DNA from 2 places in the Methylophaga sp. F7 genome. Region 1 is predicted to be linked to the other one. Evidence: riboswitches for the same ligand, from Rfam matches in the RefSeq annotation. Region 1 holds a riboswitch; the other holds the start of a gene.
The links. A riboswitch is a leader RNA that binds a small molecule or an ion and turns the genes downstream of it on or off. The one in region 1 is predicted to bind cobalamin.
Positions count from the first base shown of each region.

Region 2: linked by a shared signal. The riboswitch ahead of AC08OG_RS09915 (TonB-dependent receptor domain-containing protein) and the one ahead of AC08OG_RS08490 (cobaltochelatase subunit CobN) in region 1 are both predicted to bind cobalamin.

Region 1 covers NZ_CM166511.1:1,652,155-1,662,660, reverse strand. The annotation lists gene AC08OG_RS08490 (cobaltochelatase subunit CobN) at 1-3,328, opposite strand, end outside; cobalamin riboswitch at 3,428-3,735, opposite strand; gene AC08OG_RS08485 (LemA family protein) at 3,929-4,507, shown strand; gene AC08OG_RS08480 (M48 family metalloprotease) at 4,510-5,331, shown strand; gene AC08OG_RS08475 (calcium/sodium antiporter) at 5,588-6,643, opposite strand; gene secD (protein translocase subunit SecD) at 6,740-9,259, opposite strand; gene AC08OG_RS08465 (hypothetical protein) at 9,309-9,704, opposite strand; gene AC08OG_RS08460 (glutathione S-transferase family protein) at 9,804-10,506, shown strand, end outside.
Region 2 covers NZ_CM166511.1:1,958,160-1,968,665, forward strand. The annotation lists gene AC08OG_RS09895 (hypothetical protein) at 1-1,818, opposite strand, end outside; gene AC08OG_RS09900 (hypothetical protein) at 1,819-2,088, opposite strand; gene AC08OG_RS09905 (vWA domain-containing protein) at 2,058-3,644, opposite strand; gene AC08OG_RS09910 (O-succinylhomoserine sulfhydrylase) at 3,732-4,916, opposite strand; gene AC08OG_RS09915 (TonB-dependent receptor domain-containing protein) at 5,115-6,995, opposite strand; cobalamin riboswitch at 7,057-7,251, opposite strand; cobalamin riboswitch at 7,331-7,533, shown strand; gene AC08OG_RS09920 (hypothetical protein) at 7,589-8,164, shown strand; gene AC08OG_RS09925 (cobyrinic acid a,c-diamide synthase CobB) at 8,164-9,456, shown strand; gene bluB (5,6-dimethylbenzimidazole synthase) at 9,453-10,115, shown strand; gene cbiB (adenosylcobinamide-phosphate synthase CbiB) at 10,112-10,506, shown strand, end outside.

The DNA of each region.
Region 1 (10,506 bases):
ATTGTGCCGGATCGATATCCGGTTGTTGGGCCAGCCGTTGTATGGCCTCATTTACCCAATTGGTGGCCACCAAGTTTTTATCCAACGCTTCATCGCCGCCTTGTTGCCATTCACCTAAAGCTTCCAAAGCAGCGTTAAGGGCGACAGCCAAAGCAGGATAATCACGGATAATCAGATCTCGACTGGCATCCAAGGCCAATAAGCTGGCTTTATCCAGCAATACCAGATGTTCGCCATATAAATCCCGGAATAAACCTGAAGTGGTAAACAACACATCCAGCCGCTGTGGTTGTTCCTCATTTAATGGCAGACGTTCGAGACCTTTGATAATGCCACGGCTATTCCATATCGGGCGGACACCCAGCAGCTTCATACCAAACGCAATCATGGCACCTTCATCCCGCACTGAATCAGAGGCCCATAAAATCACCCCTTGTTTATTGCGATCGCCTACTTCATGACCTTCAATATTGCCCTTTTCGCCGGCCAAGACCGGTGCGGCCAGTTGTTGACCGATATCAAAACCCACACGGGTTGGCAGCAGGCTGCCATCCAACGCATAAAAATTACGGCCAGTGGGCAGAGCATCCGGCGTGCGAATGGGATCATTGCCTTTCCCCGGAGAGATAAAACGACCATTCAAACCATTCAAAAGCGCTTCAATCTCAGCCGCTGGAGACATTTGCAATTTTTGATAGATAGCTTGACGTTGAGCCTCGCTGGAATCGGTGTTGTCCAGAATTGAGTTCATCATGGTATCGAGTCCATCCGCGGACCAATCCCGGCCAAATACATGCAGACCCAGTGGCATAAAGGTCTCTTGAAAATTTGTCAGATAATGACCGACTTCATGCAGTAGAAAATCATCATCAATTTCATCGAAACCGGCACCACGCACTTGCAGCTCTTCATCCATGCTGGCGATCAATTCATTACGCAGACCCATAGTTTCGATTTGTTCACGCAGGCTGCGAATAGCCCGATCCCGTGTGGCTTTATCTGAAGCAGCTTCGGCGCTTTCAATCAACTGACGTAGTTGTAGCAGATCGTCATAAAGTTCAGTGACGGCGAGCGGGGGAGTCAAATGATCGATGATAACTGCCTGTCCACGGCGTTTGGCCTGTATGCCTTCACCGACGCCATCGACTATATATGGATAAAGACCCGGAACCTCACCGGCAATAATAGCGGGGTAATCATCTTCACCCAAACCTACACTGCGTTTGGGTAAAAACTCATAGGTTGAATGTCGACCAACATGCACCATAGCATCAGCGTTAAATTGCGACTGAATATAGTGATAAAACGCCAGATATTGATGTGGCGGAGGGAAAGACATATTGGCATGCAACAATTCTTCATGGATTTCCCAACCACGCGGTGGTTGCGGGCCGATAAACACATTGCCAAATTGCACGCCGGGAATCAGTAATCGATTATCCCAGACCATCACTTTGCCGGGTACTTCACCCCAACCGCGAATACCTTCAATCTGCATTTCCAATAATGCATCATGTAAGGATTCGCTATGCTGCCAGTCGGGCTGATGGCCTTGAGCAGCTGCATCGATGATCTGCTGATAATCCTGTTCCAGCTGATTTAATAAATCCAATGCTCGACTGCGGCCGGGATGACGTAAACCATCCAGTGCATGATGCAGATCCGTGGATGTTTGCTGCATAAATGCCGTTAGCAAATTGAGTTGAGATTGGCGAGTTGTCACACTGTCCAATGCCAGTGCCTGCTCAATAGCATCACGCATCCGCTGCTGTAATGCTGCCAAAGGACCATCAATCATTTCAGCCTGAACAGTTGCCGGTAACTGTTTGAACCAGCGTTGATATTCATCCGCTGTCATGGTGTTGGCGACCTTGGACATCGCTGATAATGCTTGTGCGTCTTCAGGTAAATTCACCCCTTTAAGTTGCAGCATATCCAGCAAAGATTCCGCATCTTTTGGCAGCTCACCAGTCTGATAACCTGCATTTTTCAGGCTATTCAATATTTCCAGCAGACTTTCAGGCACATTCAGATTATCAGCACCGATATTATGTCTACCGGGGGGATGGTTGTAATACACAATGGCGACACGCTTATCGGCATTGTCTTTTTGTTGTAGAGCCAGCCAGCCTTGCATGCGCAGTGCCTGACGGTTTATATGTTCTTTAATTGGTAGACTTTGCGTCAGCTGGGCCCCGGTTTGTGGGTCCATCTTTGCAGGCTCGGTCAATGCCAGAATCTGTGGCTGACTGACACCTTGCAACTCCGGCATGGCAATCCGATAATGAATCGAATCGCGAGGAATACCCTGTGAAGATAAGGCATAATCCGCCTCACTTAATTTATTAAGACGAATACCTTTTAAAACCGGAACATTAAGCTCAGTAAATAATTGTTCAACCTGCTCACGACCATCACCACCACCAATCACAAAGTCCTGAAAAGAAACGATTCCCCATGGTGTGTTTGGCAAAGATTTGTTCATCACCTTTTTGATCGTCTCAATAGCCTCAACACTGGGTTCGCCCCAGGCGGCCAATACGGAAACACATTGACTGTTCAGCGCCTGACAATACTGCTGATGCAGTTTCCATTCACCTGTTAAATCGCCGGTATCATGATCGACCAACCAGACAACAGGATTTGTTGTATCAAGTTGTTTGGCTAGTTCAGTTGGGCTTAACCATTGAGTTTTATCGTCTTTATGCAAAGCAAAGCGTAAAGCCCCAACAGGTTGTAATTCGGCTTTTTTACTGCCTTCTGTGAGCAACATGTCCAGCAGACTGCGTGAATTCTCTGTCGAACGGTTAACCCAGTAAGCACGAGCCTGTAACCAGTTAGCATACTCGGGATATTGAACCTGTTTGGCCTCTAACAGAGTTGTTGTGCTTAATGAGGCTTTATCACTCAAGATATGATTAGGAATAGATTGTGTAACCGGATCGCTATTTAATTCGATAAGCCGCTGGTCACTATGTAAAACATAGCGTTTTTGATCATTGTTATATTGCCGAACGAGTAATCGTTCCACAGGATCGCCAAATACACCAACCACTAATATGCTTGCACTGTTATCAATTAATTGCTGTAAGTCAGCATCAGTCAAAGCATTAAGCTGACTGACCGTGCGGATTTGAATGTCTGCATCAGGCTGTTGTTGTAATAATTGATGTGCTCCAGAGACCAAAGTCGGGGCAGAGCGATCTGACACAATAACCATTACATGATGCTCACTGGCATACGCACTTGAAGTTATCAGAGAAAACAACAGGGCAAATAGAAAAATGGGTCGGTGAAAACACAAGCGATATTTAACAATATAAGACATCAGACATCCTGCCGTAGCAAAAGCAGCTACCAGTTAGGTAAATAGCGGGCAGGGGACAGTATGGGTCTAATCTCGGAACGTTCAGGCACCCCGCCACGACTCCTTAGTTAGCTTCGGGCCGGTCTCCGGACTTACAGCTTAGCCATATTGGGGGCTGATTTTCTTTCCTGGCCATTACGAATGTTGGCGATGAAAGATAAAAACAGATCCTCGGCATCATGTCTCGTCTTCCCATACTGTTAAGTACAGTGACTGTCGATCTATCAGGCAGATAGCGACCAGAGCAATGAAATAACTGTTTACCGTTGCGGGGGCAGTACAGGAATAGCCAAATAAGAGGCGCACCTGTTTCCCGTTTAACCTTAATCACATGTAGCAATAAAGGCACCTGAAACTGCCTGCGATAATACAGACAAATGGTAATCAGTCAAACTATGCGATATTGGCAGTAATACGTTAATAAGACTGATCGTGATTTTGAGATAGTATTTGGCTGAACGTTAATAGCCCTTAGCTTTCATAGTCAGTAAGCTGTTTAATACTATGGGTAACTAATCCATAATCAATCACGACATTAAATTCAATAGAAGGAGAGTAAATATGGAATGGATATTACTAGGGATTGTCGGCCTGCTGATTTTATATGTGATTATTGAATACAATAAATTGGTTCGGCATCGCAATATCTTCCAGAATGCATTCAAACAGATAGACGTTACACTTAAGCAACGTCACGACATGATTCCGCAGCTGGTCAGCACCGTTAAAGGCTATGCCAAGCATGAACAGGAAACGCTTAATGGGGTAATTGAAGCCCGCAATCAAGCAGAAAAAATGCGTGATCAAACCGACTCGGGCGATGCAAAGTCAATGCTGGCGCTTGGACAGGCTGAAGGTGTGTTAGGTAAAGCAATGGGCGGCATCTTCGCTTTATCAGAAGCTTATCCGGATCTGAAAGCGGATGGTGCTTTCCGTGATCTGATGGAACAGCTGACCAGCATTGAAAACAAAGTGGCAGCTTCGCGCCGCGGCTACAACAATACGGTGCTTGAATATAACAATGTTCTGGAAACTTTTCCGACCAATATCCTAGCCAATATGTTCAGCTTTACTCGCGCCTCAGAGCTGGAGTTTGATGACCGTGAAGCGATTCAAGACGCGCCCAAGGTTGAGTTTTAAAAATGGCTGCAATGAGCAGCTATCAACTGGGTGCAAATGCCCGAAAACAAAGTCGATTGATGATGACTTTGTTTATTTTTTCTGTGGCGTTGATTGCAGCCGTGATTGCCTCGCTGGCTTCTGTCAGGATGAGCGGCGACAGTATTAATCAGACTGAACAGATAATGGTTAACTGGCAACTATTTGGGTTGGTTGCTGCCGGCGTTGCTATGGTGATTGTTCTGACCTCTGTTTGGAAAATAGTCACCATGGGCGGTGACGGTGCAAAGGTTGCTCAGGCTTTGGGAGCGACTGATATTAACGAGATAACCGGTGATCCCTTGGTTACACGTTATCAAAACATCGTTGAGGAAGTGGCGCTGGGAGCCAGCATTCAGACACCGCAGGTTTTTATCATTGAAAACGAACCCGGAATTAATGCTTTCGCTGCGGGTAGCTCTCCCGATAATGCGGCTATTGCCGTGACTCGTGGCGCATTAACTTTATTGAATCGTGATGAACTGACAGCAGTAGTCGCCCATGAATTTGCTCATATTCGTAACCTCGATATGCGGCTCAACCTTCGTGTAATCGGTTTGATTCACGGTTTGATGGCACTTTATGTTGTCGGACGGATTCTGATGCATTCAGGTGGGCGCGGCAGAAAAGGTGGTGCTCAAATACTGTTAATCGGAATTGCTCTGATTCTACTGGGATTACTAGGGGCTTTTATGGGAAAAATCATGCAGGCAGCGATATCTCGTCAACGTGAATATCTTGCTGATGCGGATGCCACACGTTATACCGGTGATCCTATTGCGTTAGCGGGCGCGTTAAAAAAATAGGGGCCCTCAGTCAACAAGGTGCCAATAAAGTCAGACATGATGAACTGGAAGAGGCCAGGCACATGTTGTTTGCCGAGCTTTCAAATAAAATGTCTGGAATGCTGTCTACACATCCACCTTTGGTAAAACGAATACAGGCGCTGGAACCCGGGTTTGACCCGGAGATTAACGGCTGGCCTGAAATAGAAAATGCTCAATAAAAAATTATCCCTCACCCCAAATAATACCTATTTGAAGTGAGAGATAATGGTTAACACTAATTATAGCGTCTGCGTAATAAATCGTTTACCAGGCAAAGTAATACGTAAAAGCCAACCAGTGGAGCCAATCCATAGACTAGTCCGGCTTGCAGTTGTGGTAGGTACGGTAAAGACAAGGCCATTGCAATGGTAAACCAGACATAGGCGACATATAACACCAGGAATAAGAAGCCTTCAAATCGATTTAACGTGCTTCCCAAAAAGAATAAGGGTAAACATAAAATCGCCACAGCCAACATAACAGGGACATCAATCTGCATCAGCTGTTCGCTTGCCAGTAATGGAGTAGGGGAAAACAAACCCGACAAACCCAATACCGCCAGAATATTAAAGATATTGCTACCTACCACATTACCAATAGCAATATCCCGTTCACCTTTGATGGTCGCAACGACAGAGGTCATGACTTCTGGAAGCGACGTGCCAGCGGCGATAATGGTTAAGCCAATAATGGCTTCACTGACACCAAATGATGAGGCAATCGTCACCGCACTTTGAACCAACCAGCGAGCGCCCAAAACCAGCAAGGCTAATCCGACGATGATTAGTAATACATTTTGCCAGGTCGGTACCGGTTTCGCATCAACCTCTACTGTTGCATCAATGCCCGTTTTTTTGCCCTGATAAAACAGAAACACCGTGTATAAAATGACACCACCTAACAAAATGGCTGCTTCAAGTTTGCCAATGGTGCCATCCTGAATCATCCACAATGCGACAAAACTGATGCCAATCATTATCGGTACGTCTTGACGGATCAATTGTTGTGAAACCATCAACGGCATGATTAAAGCCGCGAGACCGAGAATAAACAGAATATTGAAAATATTACTGCCCACCACATTGGCGATGGCCAGTTCAGCCTGCCCGGAAAAAGCCGCTTTGACACTGACAGCCATTTCAGGAGCACTGGTGCCAAATGCCACCACCGTTAAACCAACCACTAAAGCGGGAATTCCGAAACTGGTCGCTAAACGCGAGGCGCCTTTCACCAGTAACTCAGCTCCCATAATCAGTAGAATTAATCCTGCAACCAACATCAACCACGTCATCTTTTTATCCTTGATAAATGCTTTACAGTGAGTTCTTATTCACCATAAAGCATTAATTATTAATTACTTAGCGTTTAAATTTAAATCTGAATTTATCTACATAATGGCGTCCAGTTTCTTTTGCATTTCTTCAGCAGAAAGTCGTAATTGTGGCAGACCTTTGCGTAAGCGCTGCTGGCCCATCCAGAACACAATCGGTGCAGCGATAAACACCGATGAACTTGTACCAATCACGATACCGAATAGCATCGGTAGAGCAAAACTGGCTACTGCGCTGCCACCGGCAACTGCCATCGGTATTAATGCCAGAAATGTGGTGACTGACGTAAAGATCGTTCTAGTCAGCGTTGAAGTGATACTCTCATTAAGTAACTCCAGCATCGGTTTGTCAGGCGTTAAGCGTAGATTCTCCCTAACCCTGTCAAACACTACCACCTTGTCATTCACCGAATACCCAATCAACGCCAATAACGCAGCAACGGCCGTGAGATTAAATTCCACTCCCGCCAACACAAAAAAACCAATGGTTTTGGTTAAATCTAAGCCTATCGTTAATGTTGCCGCCAAGGCAAAATGATACTCAAAGCGAATCCACAAATAGGCCAGCATGCCAAAACCAGCAAATACAATGGCCAGAATAGTGGCATCGCGGAAATCACCACTGACTTTTGGTCCCACCATTTCAACACGCGGAAAACTGGCATCAGCCGATATTTCCGTTACCGTGGTTTTGATGCTTTCAACCACCTTACCACTCGCTACTTGTTCGGCTCCTTCCATAGGTAACCGTACAAGATAATAGTCATTATCTCCAAACTCCTGGATTGCTGCCTGGGTAAAACCTTTATCCTGCAGGGCTTTACGCAGTTGTTCAACATTGGTATCTGGCGCCTGCACCTCCATCACCGTGCCGCCGCTAAAATCGATGCCATATTTCAAACCGGGTTGAAAGAATAAACCAATCGCTGCCAGTGACAGGATGGCAGAAACGGTAATACCTACAAACCGTCCACGCATAAAATCAATCTTGCTATTGCTGAGACGATCCAGCGACTTTATACCCGAAATACTTAGTAATGCCTGTTTTGGCATCCGCTTTACCCGCCATTCCATTAATAACCGGGTAAAAGAAATCGAGGTAAACATTGACGTAATCAGACCAATCGCCATTGCCACGGCAAAACCTCGCACTGGACCACTGCCAAACATAAACAACAGACTGATCGCGATCAATGAGGTGATATTGGAATCCAGGATCGTACTGTAAGCGCGTCTGAAACCGGCATCCAAAGCAATTAGTGCACGTTTGCCACGACGGGTTTCTTCGCGGATCCGTTCATTTATCAGGATATTGGCATCAACTGCCATACCAATGCTCAGAATAATTCCAGCAATTCCAGGCAGTGTCAGTGTCGCACCTAATACACTCAACACACCAAAAATCAGACCTATATTGAGCGTCAGACTCAAACTGGCAATAAAACCCCAGCTGCCGTAAATAGCCAGCATAAAGACCAATACCAATATGGCACCAATCACCCCTGTAGTAATACCCATCGAAATGGAATCACTGCCTAAATCCGGTCCCACCGTACGTTCTTCTATAACGTTTAGTGGTGCAGGTAATGCACCGGCACGTAACAACAAGGCAAGTTCATTGGCTTCTGCCACCGTAAAGGAACCGCTGATTTCTCCACGACCACCAGCAATGACACTGCGGATAACCGGAGCGGTAATAACTTTATCGTCCAATACAATCGCCAAAGAGCGGCCAATATTGTTCTTGGTCATTTCACCAAACAACCGGGCACCTTCTTTATCCAGCTCAAAACTGACCACTGGCTGGCCATTTTCCTGACTGAATACCAGATTGGCGTCCTTAATATGCTGACCTTCAAGCGCCACCCGCTCTTCCAGAGTATAGACTTCACCTTCAGTCATACCCTGAGCTTTGATTACACCCGATGTTTCTTCATTAGCCGCCCAGTGAAAGGTCATTTTGGCGGTGGTTCCAAGCAGGGTGCGGATATAACCTGGATCATCTACCCCCGGTAATTGCACCAGAATGCCATCACTACCTTGTTTAGTAATAGTCGGGTCAACCAGACCGCTTTCGTTCAGACGCTGCCGAACAACTTTCAAGCTATGTTCAACGGCATCTTTCGTAAGATTTTCGCTATGCGCTTTAGTGGGGGTAATGGTTAAGCGATTATGGTCATCCTCTATTGAAAACAAGGCCAAACCACCTTTTGGATCTTTTATATAGGAACGAGCGATTTGCTTGATTTCAGTCAGGCGGTTGGAATCTTTTGGGATGATAATCAGCTGGTTTTTATTGACTGAAACTGGCTGAATAAAGATCCTTGCCTCACGTAAAGCATCTGTGATCTGTTCAGCTAATTGCTGATGATCATTTAGTCGTAAATCATCGATATCCACCTGCATCAGCAAATGGGAACCACCACTAAGATCCAATCCTAATTTAAAGGTATTGTCGGTAAACCAGGAAGGTAAATGTTGTGTCGTAGACTGCGGCAACACATTAGGCAATGCACTAAGCAAGCCCACAATAATAATCAGACTGAATAAAACAGCCCGTGAATAGAATGAACGCATACATAATCCTCGAAGAAAGCTTCGTTAAACAAAAAAGTTTTTAAAAGGATTATTGGAGTGGAGGTGCGCGATTTAACGGTAAATGATATTTGCCGTCACTGATAATCAGTAACGTCAAATAATACAGATCCTCAGCAAGCAATAGTGCCGCAGCAGGAAGTATCAGAACAGATGAATAAACCAGCCAGTGTTGTTCGTTATCACCATCATCTACACTTGGTGTAGCCAGATTTTCAATATCTAACAGGGACCGGAAATGATCACGTTGATTAGCTAAGGTAAGCTGATCGAACTCGGCGACAAAACCGGAGTGGGCTGAAACCGTTACCTGACGGAAATCTACCCAGCCAGCAAAGGCCAGGCTATTAAGCAAAAATAGCAATACAAACAGTTGCCAGAAATTGGCAGGGTGCTGGTCAAGCTGCTGTGTGTGGAGATGTTTCATGAACTTATTCGCTATCAAGTGCACAAATTGTGAGCTTCGCCAATAAAACAGTCAATGAAAATTACAGCAAACATCCAACTATTTTAAGGAAGGTATTTTATGGGTTTATTAATGGAAGGCCAGTGGGTCGATCGCTGGTATGACACAGATTCCAATCAGGGAAAATTTATTCGCAGCAAATCACAGTTCCGCAATTGGGTGACTGCTGATGGAAGTGCCGGTCCAAGTGGAGAGGGTGGTTTTAAAGCTGAAGCGGGTCGTTATCATTTATATGTTTCTTTAGCCTGTCCATGGGCACATAGAACGCTTATCTTTCGCAAACTTAAAAATCTGCAAGATATGATTTCCCTTTCGGTAGTCAATCCATTGATGCTGGAACATGGCTGGACCTTTGATTACGCGGAAGGGGTGATTGAAGATCCGCTGCATCAGGCGAAATTTCTGCATCAGATTTATACCACTGCCGATCCAGATTACAGTGGACGGGTAACGGTACCGGTGTTGTGGGACAAAAAGCAGAACACGATGGTCAGCAATGAATCTGCTGAAATTATCCGTATGTTCAACAGTGCATTTGATTCAATCGGTGCCAAGGCCGGTGACTATTATCCCCAGGCGTTAAGACAAGAAATTGATGCCATTAATGATGATGTCTACGACAACATTAATAATGGTGTGTATAAAGCGGGTTTTGCCACCACACAACAGGCTTATGAAGAGGCTGTTTTTCCATTATTTAATGCATTGGATGAGGTTGAAGAGCGTCTGAGCAAAAATCGCTATTTAGTCGGTAATGATATTA
Region 2 (10,506 bases), 310 kb from region 1:
AGACGGTTCTTGAGCTTCAGCCATCCCAGCGGAATCAGCTTGCTCAATAAACAAATCTGTATCCCAGTCCGTTTCAGCAAACTCCTCAGCAAAGCTGTTTATTTCTGCCTCAGTGTTAGGTTCTGAAGATTCTTCAAATGGCTGTTGGTTTAGATCAGTAGACTCTGCCTGCTCGGCTATCATCTCCTGTTCATCCATAGACGAATCTTGTTCTGAAACAGATGGATAATCTTCTTCATTTTGTTGCAGAGTTTCTTCTAATGTTTCGGCAGCTGCATTATCACTTCCAGCCAGTTCAATGCTTTCTGTTCGTTCGAAAGGTTCTGCAGTCTCTTCAGAAGTGAGATCCGATATAACTGACTCATCCAACTCCGCCAAAGGAGTGTCTAATTCAGACTGTTCAACAGGCTCATTATGTGACTCAATGGCATCGATATCAGATTCTGCTAATTTATTTTCTTCAGGGAGGCTGGTTTCTGCATCATTTTCAATAACGTTTTCGAACTCTGTATTTTCCTGCTCAAGATCATTAGAAGCACTTTCTAACGACATGTCAGTGGCACGCATAAGATCATCAATTTCGGTAGCCGAAATCATATCTTTTGCGTCTGAATCCACTTCGTCAATTTGTTCAATATCTAATTCAATATCGGCTAGCTGAACAGCCTTAGTTAACCCTTGATGGGCTAAGTCATCACTTTCAAAAGCATGAAATTTCAGTTCTTGATGTTCAAATGCTGCCCCGTCGTCAGTTATTTCCTCATTACCTGCTACAGGAATTGTGGATTTTCCATAAATATCAGGCACCTGATTGGTCCAGGCTTTATTCAAGTGGGCCTTCATACCTTTTGGTTCAGTCGCAGCACTGACTGTTTCGGTCTCGGTTTCAATATCTGGCTGGTTTTCTTTAACTTCCGTTTCAGTGGATGTTTTACCGTAAACATCAGGAATTACCGGATTCCAGTCAGTCTTCAGAAAATCAGCCATCCGCATCGAGCTGCTTGCCGGTTCAGGTTCTGGTTCTGGTTCATCTTCTTTGGCCTGTTCATCCGCAGCCAAATCAAAATCTGTCATCGAATCAGCAGGATTATTATCTGATTCACTGGCAAGAGACTCCTCAACAATCTGGTTTTGAGCAAAAATATCATCGACATCGACTTCATCTGATTCGCTTTCTGCCAGTTCAATATCAAAATTTTCATCTGTATCACTTAGCTCTTCGACAACAACCGTTTCGTCATCAAGCTTTTCCATCTGTTCAACAATGGTGTCTGCATTCTCATCATCAAATACACCATCAAAATCTGCTACAGGTTCTTCTTCCGGTTCAGTATCAACTTCAGGCTCTGACAGTTCTTCTGGTAATTCAGTATCAACCGCAGATTCCTCGACCAGTTCTTCATCAACCGCCTCTATCTCCGGGGCATCAGGATGCTGCTCGTTATCAGCCTGCATTATGCTGAGGGTTGCGTCAGTTAGCGAGGTGATTTGGTCAGGAAAGTTATGCAGTGTTTTTTCGTCTTGCTCAGAATACAAATTAACAATTGATTTAAAAATTTCTTTTTCACGTAGCACCAATTCCTCGACCATTGAATCCAGTGCTTCACCGCTTAATCCATAGCGTTCGCTCAGTTGACTGCCTAATGCAGTCACACGTTGCTCGTAGTTATTTTTGATTAATTTGGCAGTACGTGCCGCTGCAGCTTTGGTGCGTTTATGTTTGCGATGCGCACGGATAAACATCCAGATAAACAAAACAGCAAAGATGGCTGCCAGCTCATAGGCAAGCCATTGAAAAACCGGATCAGTCATCGACATTTATAATAAGTCTCCAGGTAAAAGCTGCCGGCGACGGCTGCGATGCCAAAACCAGAATCCCATTATTAATAACAACACAATAATGGCATTACCAATAGCTAAAATGACTGTGTCAGAAAGCTCGAAGGTTGATTTAGGTATTTCTGCATTAGGTTCATCCGCAACAGGATCTATTATCACCGGTTCAAATGGCTCATCATTAACCTTTTCGGCAGCAATAGGCGTTTCTGAAGTAATTGTCAGTGACGCACCGGCTGCTTCGTCAAACAACTGGATAGGCTTGGGTTGTAAAAAAACATTACGGCCAGCCGGAGTTTTCCCCGGATCTGCAACGATAATTGATAAGCGGTTTCAGGTTGTAAATCGGCCACTGTCAACTGCCAGGCATTTTCAGACTGCCGTAATACTTCGTAGGGGAATTCACTGCCATCTGGTGCACTGAGTAAAGCAGAGATTTGCAGAGATTGAGGATCAATCATACTGGCATCAGCAGACATAGACAGTCGATGACTGCGACTATCAACATCCAGTTGAGTAACAGTGACATCAAATGGCAGCGCTACTACGTTGACGGATTGTCGCCGCTGACGTTCGAATGTATCACTTTTTGCTGTGATCACAATATCATTTTGTCCGCTGTCAAACAGCTTGCCCAAATTTGCCATAAACGTCGCCGTCTGGTTATTTAAGGTCATTTTGTTATTGATTGGTTCACCCTGCAGTGGTTGAGTGCTTAACTCTGCCGTAACCAGTTGCAGAAAATCCTGTCGATCAATCTGTTTACCATGGTCGGTTAATTTGGCGACAATATCAAACTGCTCTCCAGCAAGAATATTATTTGGCAGATCAATTGTTTCCATCCGCAGGTCTGTTAATACCATTACCCTGTTATCCGGATCAATATTGCCATCAATAAACCACTCTCCGGACATTGGTTTATCGATGGTAATCAAATCAAAATGTTTTTCCTGCATCCAGTTTACTGAGGACTCATGAGTTTCATATGATTGATTTTTTTGATCCGGTTGAACCAGTTGGGTGACATCGGTTTCATTTTCACGAAACACCAATATCGTCATTTCATTGACACTGGTATCAATGGTAAATCGATTATCCACAAGTGGAACCGAGTCACGTTGAGTGGCTTGTTCAAACAAATGCAGAAAAACACGTTCCAACTCATCCGCATTATCCACCTGGTGATACCAGCCATCTGTAGCCAGTGATAGTTGTTTAAGCAGTTCGTGATCAGCATCTTCGGACAAAGCAATCGTGTGTATTCGAAAGCCTTTTTGTTTTATTTGTGGCAACAACTTGTTGATGATGTTTTGGCGTGATTGATCGCTGGATGCTTTTCCCTGATGCAAATCAACCAGACCATCTGATAACAGGATAATGCTGCGTTGCTTGGCTGGATCAGAAACTTTGACATTCGCTGTGGCTTTTTGCAGCGCCTGCCCAATATCAGTAAATAAACCATGAGAGTGAATTTCGGAGGATTTTTGCTGAACGCGTTCTCGCCAAGTATCATCAGCTTTTTGTAATGGCACCAGCATGTTTACGTAGCGGGCAAAGGTCCAGACACCACTTTCAGCATCACCCGGCATCAACCCACCTAATAATCTCAGGCCCGGCGATCGTAGATTCTGGGGGTCATTTTGTTTCATGCTGCCAGAGACATCAATAATGATGCGTACATCAGCGTTTGGGTTAGTATCCGCGATTCCGGGTAACGCAAACCAAATGAGCGGCAGTACCAGTACTAGCTTCAATATTCTCTGCATAAAAACAACCTGTTTGACTTGAAAAGCGGCAGAAAATGTCATTACTGACGATTTCCTGACGCGAATTGTTTTATTTCAGACTCAATATGCAGGTTTTATGCCGATAGTTCAGTTATTTACTTGTCAGGCTTAAAGCAGATCCAAACCGCGCTGTATATCCTGTTGAATATCCTCAACATTTTCCAAGCCTACCGATAAACGTATCATGCCATCACTGATACCTGATTCAGCTCGCGCCTCAACTGACACTCGACCATGCGTTGTTGTGGCCGGATGGGTGATAGTGGTTTTGGTATCCCCCAAATTGGCCGTTATCGAAATAAACTGTGTGGCATTAATCAATTTCCAGGCAGCTTCCTGTCCACCTTCGAGTTCAAACGCAATAATGCCACCAAAATCAGATTGTTGCTGTTTTGCCAATTGATGTCCTGGATGTGACTCGAGCCCCGCATAAAATACCTGGGTAACCTGTTTCTGCTGCTGCAGCCAATGTGCCAGCTGATTGGCATTGGCTGAATGCGCTTTCATGCGTAAATCCAGTGTTTCCAAACCTTTCAGAAAAGTCCATGCATTAAACGCACTCATGGTTGGACCAGCTGACCGAAGGAAGCCGTATACCTCTTCTCCAACCCGTTGTGCATCGCCGACCACCGCACCACCCACACACCGTCCTTGCCCATCTATATATTTGGTCGCAGAATGAATGATGATATCGGCACCGAGTAATAAAGGTTGCTGTAACGCCGGTGTACAAAAGCAATTATCAACAATTAACAGGCAGCCATGTTGCTTAGCCAAAGCCGATAATGCAGCTAAATCAGCAATTTCATTGAGTGGGTTGGAAGGCGTTTCCAGAAATAATGCTTTGGTATTGGGCTTGATCGCCGCTTCCCAGGCTGCCAGATCGGTTAACGGTACATAGTCTGTCTGCAAGCCGAATTTGCTCAGATATTTATCAAACAAAACCCGTGTCGTACCAAACACACTACGTGAAGAAACAATATGATCTCCGGCAGCGCATAAGCCCATAAAAGTAGCAAGAATAGCGGACATGCCCGAAGCTGTTGCCACGCAGGACTCACCCTGTTCCAATGACGCCAGGCGTTGTTCAAAAGTACGCACGGTTGGATTGGTAAAACGCGAATAGATATTGCCAGGTTCATCACCGCCAAACCTTGCTGCTGCCTGTTCTGCACTATCAAACACAAAACTGGAAGTTGGGAAAATCGGTTCTGAATGTTCGCCTTCGGGCGTTCTTACCTGTCCGGCACGTACTGCACGGGTGGCAAAACCTTTGTCTTTAAGATCGGTCATGACAACTCTGAAATAGCTGGAAAATCCTGCCATTCTAAAAGATAAGCCTTATTGCTGACCAGCTTTATCCATAAAGCATTTTAAATGCTATATCAAAGAATAGAAAACACATATCCAACAGCTTGCTTACTCTGGAATGAAGTATGACTTAAGAATAACGCTCAGCCAGTGGTGGCCGAGCGTTATTAAATTGATAAATTAGGGTTGATAATGGACAGATAACATAACTGTTCTGCCCAAGCTGTAATATCTATCAACAGTCTGATAGTCCTTATCCAGCATATTTTGTCCGGTCAAACGAATGGTCCAATCAGAATCAATATTATATGCAGCCCTGAGATCCAGTAATCCAAAGCCGCTAAGTTTAACGTCATTATCTGCATCACTATAACTTTCGCCTCTTAACCTCCAGCTTGCTCCTGTAGACCACTTACTCCATTGACGATCAGCATGGAAATTGGCTAAACGTTTTGCCCTTCTTGCCAGAACATTATCCGTTTCTTCATTTTCAGGATTTAAGAATGACGCATCTGCACTCAAATCCCAATTAAATAATGAAGTATGCAGTTCGAATTCAATCCCTTTAATTTTCGCTTCATTAACGTTATATGGGCCAAAAATGTCAGTAACAGGATCAGTAGTATTTGCAATCAAATCATGTACTTTATTTTGATAGGCATTTACAGCCCAACGTCCCCATGTGGTAGTTCCATCCAAGCCGACACCATATGAAGTTGATTTTTCAGATTTAAGATCAGGGTTACCAAATCCTGGAAAATATAAGCTATTAAAACTCGGTGCTTTAAAACCAGTTCCAGCGTTTAGTGAAAATCTTAAGTCATCACTAAGCCAGTATCCATAATCTGCTGTACCAGTTGTTCGATTACCGAAACTTTCGTTATCGTCATAACGAGCACTGAGTAGCCACTCATTTTTGTTAACCTTGGCCTGCCAACTTGCAAATATAGCTTTATTTTCTCTGGAATCTTCAGCGTAATCAGTGCTACTTTCAACACGGTCATGATCATAATCAAAGCCAAGATTGACTCGGTGATTTTCGTTAAGTGTTAACGTATTAACCCAACTGGCCTCTCTATGGCGCGTATTAAATTTAGAGTCATTCTCACTCTGTTGAACTATTTGGGAAAGATCTCGACTTTCAGCAAGTTCAAAACTCATCGTCCAAAGTTCATTGAGTTTATACCTAGTGTTAACACCCATCACTTGTTGAATCACATTTTGATAAATAGGCTCCTGTTTTGTCTTAGTACCAAAGACAAATCGGCCGTTATCATATTCGTTATATGCTTCTGCTCTTAAAAAGTTCGCCCCGACATACCAGTCATTGCTTATTTGGTGAGCAACATTGAAGGAAAGACTACTATTACGATAACCATCATGATCAGGCGTAGCATATGTTCTAACTGGATCATCTAAAGTGTCCTGAGCATCTATCCCGTTACTTGTTAAATAACTATAACCCACGTTATAGCGGGTTTTTTCATTTCCGCCACTAATACCTGCTGTCGCTTTTTGAGTATTTTTTGTACCAGTAGCTAATGAAAAATAAGGTTTTGTTTCACCAGACTTGCCTTGCTTGGTAAAAATTTGAACCACGCCACCAATAGCATCTGAACCGTAAAGCCCAGCTCTAGAACCTCGAACGATCTCAACTCGATCAATTTGCTCAACAGGAAAATCTTGTAATGCTGTCCCCCCCGATGTAGCGGACTGCCATTTTATACCATCGACTAAAACAAGAACGTGATCGCTATTGTTGCCACGTATAAAAATACTGCTTGCTTTTCCATAACCACCATTTTGTGTCATATCCACACCGGGAAATCGTGAAAGCAAAGTTGCTAGATCATTAATCTGCAAACGATCAATATCCGCACGGGTAATAACCGTATTTGGTGCCAACGCATTTTCGGTAGGCATCCGGTTAGCGGTAATCGTCATTGCATCAAGGGATTCCTGTTCAGCCAGAGCCGTAACAGAGAAGGTGGAAGTAGCCAGTGCCGCCAAAGTCAGTCGTGCACAGACACGCAAAGGCATGGCCTTTGTTGAAGGTTTCATATTTTCTCCTAGGGATACGCTCACCCGCGATCCGGATTAATAAAGTCACACAACACACGTTGGTTGTGATGAACTTCAGGCCGGTCTCCGGACTCACGTTGTGGCTTGCGCCAGTACACCCGCCTTCCCACGATTAATCGCAGTGGCTGATTGGATGCATTTTCAACGTTTACCGTTGCGGGGGCAGTGTTGGTTTTTCACCAACTTCCCGTTTAACTCTGATGGATATCAAAGCACCTGAAGAGGCGCGCATCTTAAATCTCCCATGGCTTATCGTCAAACCTGATAAGGACAATTAATGATTTCCAAATTGACAATATAGCTTGCTAATCCTTATTCTGTCGGCAGTTTCAGGTGTCACGAAAGTGATGAAACGGGAAGTCGGTGCAGCCAAACAATGGATAAACCCGACACTGCCCCCGCAACGGTAAATGAGTTCAGGTTGAACGTTACGCCACTGTATCTATTACGGGAAGGTGTTCAACCGGTGACAGCACTGCTCATGAGTCCGGAGACCGGCCTGAAATATCCTGGTCTGTTGACCGAAAATGCTATTAACCAAGTTGTGCGGGTGAGCACATCGGAGAATCTCAATGTCGTTATTGTCTCAACGTCAGCAACTGATCGTGGCTGCGCTTCTTGTCTTATTAATGGTGATGACTCGTGGTCATCATTTCGCCGATATCAACGTTTTACCCAGCGCCTCCTGGGCAGTATTTATGCTCGCCGGATTTTATCTGGCCTCAAAATTGTGGTTTCCGGCTTTTTTAGGTCTGGCTGTTGTGCTGGATTTGATGTCGGTATACATAGGCGGCGCCAGTAATTTCTGTGTTTCGCCATCTTATGGCTTTTTACTGCCTGCATATGGAAGTTTGTGGCTGGCAGGTCGCTGGTTTCAATCCAAATACCAATTTAACTGGACTGCTCTGTTTACACTGGCGATGACGCTGGTGACGGTTACCGCAGTTGCCGGCCTGTTCAGTGGCGGTGGTTTTTACTGGTTTTCAGGTCGTTATGTCGATCCAACCATGGCTGAGTATCTGACCCGGTTTGTCCAGTCCTATCCTGGCAAACTGAGTAAATTAAGCTTTTATATTGCTGCTGCCGCGGTGATTCATATCAGCTTCCGTTTTGCGAATTTGAGCCAGCGCAGTAATCAGCTACGTTAATGTCACAGCAGCCGCAAACCTGCGCTGCGCTGATTATTGCTGCCCCCGCCTCAGGTCAAGGTAAAACAACCGTTACCGCGACCTTGGCGTGGCATTATCGACGTCAGGGTAAACAGGTCCGAATTTTCAAAGTGGGTCCAGACTTTCTGGACCCAATGATCCTGTCATTTGCCTCCGGCCATCCGGTTTATCAAGTTGATTTATGGATGGTCGGTGAAACTCACTCCAGACAATTGATTGCCGACGCCGCCAAACAGGCAGATATCATTCTGATTGAAGGCGTGATGGGTTTGTTTGATGGTACGCCTTCCACAGCTGATTTAGCTGCCATTATAGGAATCCCGGTGTTAGCGGTCATTGATGCCAGTGCCATGGCACAAACATTTGCCGCTTTAGCATTCGGCTTAGCCAACTTTCGTCAGGATGTGACGTTGGCTGGTGTTCTGGCCAATCGTGTGGGCAGTGCCAGACATGCTGAAATGCTGACGTCCGCTTTACCTAACGATTTACCTTGTCTTGCTAATATGCCTCGTCAAATTGAAAGTCTGCCCAGCCGTTATCTGGGTTTGGTTCAGGCTGATGAACTCACGGATTTGACTGAGCGTCTGGACCGACTGGCAGATAGCCTGCAGCTGAATCCCGAATTTGTTTTACCGCAAATCAAAATCAACAATCAGCCTTTTGAAGCTTTACCCGCATTATTAAAAGATCTTCGCATCGGGGTGGCTAAGGATGCAGCGTTTGCCTTTGTTTATCAGGCAAATCTGGATTGTTTAACCGCTATGGGTGCTGAGCTGATATTTTTTTCCCCGTTAACGGATACAACGCTTCCTGAGGTAGATAGCCTTTATCTCCCTGGTGGCTATCCTGAACTGCATCTGGAAACACTCAGCCAAAATATGTCGATGCGTCAGGCGATATGTGAATACATTAATGCCAATAAACAAGTTGTGGCTGAATGTGGTGGCATGCTGTATTTGTGCCGCACATTAACCGATAAGCATGGCCAACAAGCTGAAATGTGTGGCGTGCTGGCCGCTGATGCCAAATTACAAGCCAGACTGACAGCCTTGGCATTGCAACAAGTTACTCATGATAATTACACTTTACGTGGTCATACCTACCACCATTCCTTGTTGGAAAATCAACCCATAGCTATCCTCTATGCTGAATGCCCAAACGGCAATAAAGTCAGTGAAGCCGTGTTTCAGCAACAACGCCTGACAGCCAGCTATATCCACTTTTATTTTCCGTCAGCCCCTGAACTCATTGCCCGCTGGTTTACCCCATGAGTCAGGATAAATACCGCTTTAATCACCAGGATCGTGAGGCTGTATATCGCGCTATTGGTGAGCGTCGTGATATGCGGCATTTTATTGCTGATCCAATCGATCAGGATATTCTGCAGCGATTATTTCAAGCAGCCTGGCAGGCTCCCAGCGTAGGACTGATGCAACCTTGGCGGATGATTCGGATTACCGATACCGGCATCCGCAATGCTATTCATCAAATCGTTGAAAATGAAAGAGTGCTGACTGCCAAGGCGTTGGGTGAGCGTGAAACAGAATTTCTGCAGCTGAAAGTTGAAGGCATCAAGGATTGCGCTGAAGTGTTGGTTGTCTCGTTGATGGATAAACGTGAGTCGCATATTTTTGGTCGCCGCACCCTGCCGGAAATGGATCTGGCATCGGTCTCATGTGCCATTCAGAATATGTGGCTGGCTGCCCGTGCCGAAGGATTGGGCATGGGCTGGGTCTCCTTATTTGATCCCCAAAAATTAGCCGATTTATTGGGGATTCCTAATGGGGCCTGCCCGGTGGCGATTCTGTGTCTGGGTCATGTTGATGATTTTTACCAACAGCCCATGCTGGAGCAGGAAAACTGGCGACAACGTCAGCCTCTGGATGAACTTATCTTTGAAAACCGCTGGGAAAACAATACTAAGTCATGACCTTTATTATCATGCTCAGCGCTTTGATCATTGACTGGTTTGTCGGTGAACCGAAACGGTTGCATCCTCTGGTTGGTTTTGGCGCTTTGGCTAATAACACCGAAGCGCATCTTAATCACGCCAAGCAACAACGATTTGTTCAGTTTTTTGCTGGCATGCTGGCATTAATCATTTGTATTGTGCCAATTACATTTATTACTTATTTGATTAGCCAGATTCCGTTCTGGGGCGCCCTGTTTTCCGTTGTGCTATTAACGCTCTGCCTGGGTCATCGCAGTCTTTTTGATCATGCCCGACCTATTCTGCAGGCCATGCAACAAGGCGATCTCGAACACGCCAGAACATTGACCAGCCGCATTGTCAGTCGGGATAAAGATCATATTGATGTGAA